2 regions of the Paenibacillus sp. FSL H8-0282 genome follow, and region 2 is predicted to be linked to the other one. Evidence: riboswitches for the same ligand, from Rfam matches in the RefSeq annotation. Region 2 holds a riboswitch; the other holds the start of a gene.
The links. Region 2 has a riboswitch for preQ1 ahead of NST94_RS06080 (queuosine precursor transporter). Riboswitches for the same ligand answer to the same signal wherever they lie in the genome.

Region 1 (3,185 bases), 2.3 Mb from region 2:
TGAAACCTCGTTAAGCATTAAGAACCGGCCTCCATTCTCTCCGCCTCATATTGCTCAAGACCACGCTGACGCAATAGACAGGCTGGACAAGTACCGCAGCCACTGCCAATAATACCGTTGTAACAGGTCAGTGTGTGTTCGCGAACATAATCAAAATACCCCAGTGCATCGGCCATTTTCCACGTTTCTTTTTTATCCAGCCACATTAGGGGAGTGTGGATCGCAAACTCATAGTCCATAGATAAGTTCAGCGTAACATTCAATGATTTCACAAAAACATCACGGCAGTCCGGATAACCGCTAAAGTCCGTTTGGCAAACCCCAGTGACGATATGGGAGTACCCCAGTTGTTTAGCTAATATTGCGGCAAAAGATAAAAACAACAAATTCCGTCCATCGACGAAAGTACTTGGAAGCTCATCTCCTTCACCAGCCACGATATCTATATCCTGACGGGTAAGTGCATTGGGTGCCAGCTGATTGAGCAGCCCCAGATCAAGAATATGCTGTTTTACATTAAACTTAGCTGCTATCTCTGTTGCAACTTCGATTTCAGCCGCATGACGTTGATTATAGTTGAAGGTAACTACCTGCACTTCCTCATACTGCTGCAATGCCCAAACCAGGCAAGTGGTGCTATCTTGTCCGCCGCTGAATACGACGAGTGCTTTTTTGTTCATATGAATCTCTCCTTATCACAAGTTGGAATTTAGCGGTTGTCCACTTTTTCTGGATAGAGGTCGTGATTGATTAAGCGGTGTTCCGCCATCGCCTCATACTTCGTACCCGGTCTTCCATAGTTGCAATAAGGATCAATTGAAATGCCTCCGCGCGGAGTGAACTTGCCCCATACCTCAATGTAACGCGGATCCATCAGAGAGATCAGATCATTCATAATAATGTTGACACAGTCCTCATGAAAATCACCATGGTTGCGGAAGCTAAACAGATACAGCTTTAATGATTTGGATTCCACCATTTTTTGTTCAGGAATATACGAAATATACAGCGTGGCAAAATCCGGCTGACCCGTTACAGGACACAAGCTAGTGAACTCAGGGCAGTTGAATTTAACAAAATAATCACGCCCGGGATGTTTGTTATCAAACACCTCCAGAATGTCTGGATCATAACCAAACTTGTACTGTGTTCCCTGATTACCAAGCAAAGTAACTTCCTGCATTTCCTCTTTCAATCTTCCTTCTGACACGACAAAAAACCCCTCTCTTTTCCTTCGGCCTTGGCCGGTAATGGAAAGAAGAACGAGATTTCGAAAACTTGGCTCCACTAAGAAGAAACGGAAGCAACGTCCGGATAAAGGACAGCAACCGCTTGTACTGTTTAATATATTCTTAGTTTTTTATAGAGGGAGTTCGCGAACCTCTCCTGCACAACTTTAGCGCAGACTTCTTCTTAAAGCATATTGCGTCTTGAACTATACCATGGGTAGCCCGCTCCTGACAAGTTCTACTCTTTACTGTTACCTTATATAGATCAGCAAATAACTCCAGGTTAACGTGGATAGACCTGCGTATGTAGAGATTAGGAAGCTCAAAAACCACGGCAATTTGATCGCGGATTTCTTTTTAATCACATGAACTATTCATATGGTTAATTAAGATGTGGCAAAAAAAAGGATTCAGATCCTAAGAAAGGGGTAACTTATTCATAATAATCTTCGAGCTAAGGGTGGGAGCATTTTATGGAACAAAGTATACAGCAGCTTATGGATTGGCTTAACAATCATTTGAATGAAACAATCGCTATTGAAAAGAAAGAACTTCGTGATTTGGATAAAGTTCATTTCAATTTAGAGTCCGTAGATTTCCGGAGTGCAGACGACGTAATTGATGAATATCTTGGAAGTGCACTGATATTAAGAGGTTTCGGCAGCACACTTAACGCCGATGGTGAACTGGTATCCCTGCCACAATCCACTTATGATTTAGCTGTTGAAGGTCTTCAAATCGTAGACTTAGCCGACCGCAAGGCAGAAATAACTACGGACAGAGCTAATTACACCCTTTCAGTAGATTAAACGAACATGATTATGATAAGCAAAAAGAGCCCACAGCGATCTGCGGGCTCTTTTTGCTTATCGTTTATTCTTCTCCAATGATCTCCACTTCAGTTTCCAGCTCTACACCGAATTTATCCTTCACAGTCGCTCTTACATGGTGGATTAGCCCGATGTAATCACTGGCTGTTGCATTATCTGCATTCACAATAAATCCCGCATGCTTCTTGGATACCTCAGCACCGCCGATTCTTGTACCCTGTAAGCCGCTCTCTTGAATTAACTGACCTGCAAAACGGCCTGGAGGCCGCTTAAATACACTCCCACAGGATGGATACTCAAGCGGTTGCTTCGATTCACGTAAATAAGTTAGTTCATCCATTTTTGCCTTGATCGTTAAAACATCACCGGAAGTCATAGCAAATTTGGCCTCAAGTACAATGTACTCACCGCTTGCGAACACGCTTTTTCTGTAACCCCATTGCAGCTCATCACCTTGCAGAGTTACCAATTGCCCGTTCTTATTTATAGCTAGTGCACTATGCAGGACATCTTTGATCTCACCGCCATACGCACCTGCGTTCATATAGAGCGCTCCACCAACTGTTCCTGGAATGCCACAGGCGAACTCAAGACCCGTAAGCTCCTTATCAAGCGCATATCTGGAAACATCAATTATTTTGGCACCACATTGTGCATATAAGAGATTGTCGCGAATCCCCATTTCGGTCAGTCCTGCCGTTTGCAGAACGATCCCACGTACACCTCCATCACGGATAATCACATTGGAGCCATTCCCAAGTACCGTAAGGGTTATCCCATTTTGTTCTGCATATGTAACGATCTTTTGAATTTCATCATAAGTAGCTGGTGCAGCCAAAATATCAGCTTTGCCGCCCATTTTAGTGTACACGTGATCTTTTAAATTCTCATGACTTTTCACTTTTCCTGCAGTCATTAGCTGCTCTAGGTCATCTTGAATTTTGTCAATATTCATGTTTTCATGCTCCTTTAACCATGTATAAATGATGGTCCTTGATCTATTTTAAAGAGTTATTATGAAATTGTAGGCAACCACAACTGTAACAACGAACAGGCTCCCTTGTCAATGACGGGAGCCTGTTCGTTGTATGATTTTAGATGATAATTACACAGCTTTATAGGCAGC
Region 2 (3,185 bases):
CGCTCCACCAAACACTTCCATGCCCCTTTTCTTGGACAACTCCGACCACTTTGCACCTGAGCTAATAATCGCATCAATCTGTATCTGCCCAGGTACAGCCTGCTGCATCATGGATTCGATCATTGTTGGTACGACGAACAGCACCACGCCCGGAATTTGCTGGCACAGCTCTAACACCTGCGTGGCACTAAATTTTTGTGTGATATGAAAGGTTGCTCCACTATATAGACTCTGCATTACGGCGAATAAGGATAGGGAATGCACAAATGGACCTGGTGCCAAAACATCCTTCATAGCGTCCAATTCAAAAGCAATATTCGAGACCTCAAAGCTTTTTAACCATGATAAATGGGTACGCATATAACCTTTGGGCAATCCGGTTGTGCCTGAAGTAAAGCCAATAAATAATAATTCATTCGTCTCATCCAACTCAGCCTCCGGCTTCAGGGCAGCCAGCCACTGATCATAGGAACCTGTTCGTTCATTTGAGAAGGTCAATGTTTGGATCATTTGATCCTTGAAGGTCAGATTCTTTGCGGCTTCCGGCTCGGCAAAAATCATTGTCGGCTGGCACTGCTCTATAATAACCTGCAGTTCATTAGCACTCCACTTGGGATCTAAGGGAATGGGAACACAGCCCGCATAAATCGCCCCCAAAAAAACCTCAACAAATTCAATACGATTCGTAGATAAAATCGCGATTTTGTCATGCCTCAGACCCTTTTGCTGTAAGCCATTCGCGATTCTCCGCATCGTTTTTACTAATGTGGCATAGGTATGACTTGCTTGGTCATGGGTTAAGGCAATGCTGTCGGGCTGCTGTGCTGCATGACGCAGTATAGGAACTACTAGATTCATCCTAGATCACACCTGTTCGTATTTTCTGTGACTACCGATTATATACATTCTCTTCAATCGGACTGCCCCGCAAGTCCAGCCCAAACTAAAGGATATGTGATAAGCGCCATCGCCGGCGCTCCTGTTAAACTAACCCGCTAGAATTGCTACGATAGCTTATTTTAGCTTTATATTATTTTTATGTACACATCTTTCATGTAACTATTAAGTCCATCTTACAACGAAAAAACAGCCAGCACGCATCGATTATGATCGGTACGCGCTGGCTGTATTGTTGTTTAGTCCTTCTTTTGAACGGATGATGGTGAACCCTCTTCAGCAAAAGTAAAGGTTCGGGCGATATATAAGATAGGTGTGCTTACTGCGGTTAGTAAGAACTTCGCTAGATAAGTCGTAAGCAAAATTTCAAGCCATACATTCCAGTCATACAAGCCCGCAAACGCAATGGTACAGAAAATAAGTGTATCCACAAAGGAGCTAATCATCGTACTACCGTTGGAACGAATCCACAGCTGACTTGAGGTGCTGTAATATTTCCGAATCCAAGAGTACAACCGAACATCTAGGAACTGACTAATGAAGTAAGCAGTAAGACTACCCAAAGCTAGTCGAGGCATCAGCCCAAAAATCGTCTCCAAAGAAGACTGAGCGATATCGGTCTCCTGCGGCTTAAATACTAGTACCATCTGCATAATGACTGTAGTCATAAGCAAGGTGAAGAAACCAAACCAGACCGCTTTACGTGCTTCCGCTCTTCCGTACTTCTCATTAAGTAAATCGCTGGTCATATATAAAGTGACATACATCGTATTTCCGAGTGTCATCACAATATCAAATGGCATAGCAATCGTCTTAGCTACCTGAATGTTAGCAATTACAGTAGCAATACCTACCCAGGCGTACATTCCACTTTTCCCGAACAAGCGGTAACAGAGTAGAAAAAAAGCAAAATTGACAATAACAAATAAAACTCCCCACAGCAAATTAAACATATTACTGAAATTCCTCCTAGTTTTGTTTACGCGGGATGGTTACGAACCGCGGCTTACAATATTAAATTTTCGGAACAAAACATTAATACTCTATCACAATAGCGCTTAACAATCCATAAAAATAATATTTTTATATGAAATTGGTAGTTCCATTTCTTTTTTTTCGCCAATTATCTAAAATAGTCAGCAATAATTCATTTTTTTCAGAAAAAAATGCTCTATAGGACAAAACTTTCACTATTCATCCAGAGGTTAATTCTATAGAATAGTATCAAACACCTTATTCCCGATCCATTTAGTAGAAATATGACATAACTATGGAATATATCTCGGGTCGCCAATTTCCAGCAGTTGGCATGGAGTATCTAGTGAAGACTAAAAAAGAAATGACCTCACCGTCCATAAAAAAAGGAGAGAACGATATGTTTCGTATCAAGCATTCGATCAGTCGCAAATTTACGCGTTTATTATTTGTTGTTCTGTTGCTCACGTCTCTTTTGTTAAGCACCAGCTTCTATTTTATCTCTATCAGTATCTTCAACAGCTATGTTATGCCGCAGATTAACAAAATCCTTACTGCCGCTGCTCAGGACGTATATAAGAATCTCAACGTAATGCACGCCCAGCAAACCCTAAATAAGAACGATCAGTCTGCCACCAATCTCGAGTTCTATTTTCAGGAAAAGAGGAAACAACATGGAGTGGAAACCATTTTTCTGGTCAATCTGAAGGGGAAAGAAGCTGAGATTCTATCCGCAGATCACGATGCAAAATTGCAACGGGCAGAAAGTGTCACCGTATCCTCTGCAATGCAACAAGCCTCTAAAGGAAAAACTGGACTAAGCGATACATATAGCGACGCACATGGTATACATAAAACAGCTTATATCGGTATTCCCGGAAGTACGATGGTTATCGGTGTAAGCAGTGACGTAAGCTTCATTCAAGAAAAAACAGACAGTATTCTATGGACAAGTGCCGGAATCACACTTCTGACGTTGATCATCGGCCTAACTGGTGCATGGTTCATGAGTGTGCGTATAACACGTCCAATCTCAAAACTGGCAGCTTATAGTGCCCGGCTCGCAGAGGGAGATTTCACCGAAGAATTATCAGTTAAAGGAAATGACGAAGTTGCACAGTTGTCCGTAAGCTTCCAAGCGATGACCCAACGCCTGAAAGAAATGATTGGACATGTACTGGTAACCTCTAATACTGTCGTTGCGGATTCCAACTCTTTAAAAGAACGTGTTGAGGTTCTCAATGATATGGCGGAACACTCCAGCTCATCGGTAATAGAAATCGGCAAAGGTAGTACGACTATTGCTAGCAGTG

Region 1: another riboswitch for preQ1. It lies ahead of queF (preQ(1) synthase); the one in region 2 lies ahead of NST94_RS06080 (queuosine precursor transporter).

The regions. Positions count from the first base shown of each region.
Region 1 covers NZ_CP150146.1:3,719,401-3,722,585, forward strand. Annotated here, with positions in the region: gene NST94_RS15945 (6-carboxytetrahydropterin synthase) at 1-18, opposite strand, end outside; gene queC (7-cyano-7-deazaguanine synthase QueC) at 18-680, opposite strand; gene queF (preQ(1) synthase) at 710-1,183, opposite strand; PreQ1 riboswitch class I at 1,347-1,390, opposite strand; gene NST94_RS15960 (hypothetical protein) at 1,703-2,038, shown strand; gene murB (UDP-N-acetylmuramate dehydrogenase) at 2,103-3,014, opposite strand; gene NST94_RS15970 (ABC transporter ATP-binding protein) at 3,165-3,185, opposite strand, start outside.
Region 2 covers NZ_CP150146.1:1,395,812-1,398,996, reverse strand. Annotated here, with positions in the region: gene NST94_RS06085 (AMP-binding protein) at 1-858, opposite strand, end outside; gene NST94_RS06080 (queuosine precursor transporter) at 1,137-1,850, opposite strand; PreQ1 riboswitch class I at 1,861-1,906, opposite strand; gene NST94_RS06075 (methyl-accepting chemotaxis protein) at 2,273-3,185, shown strand, end outside.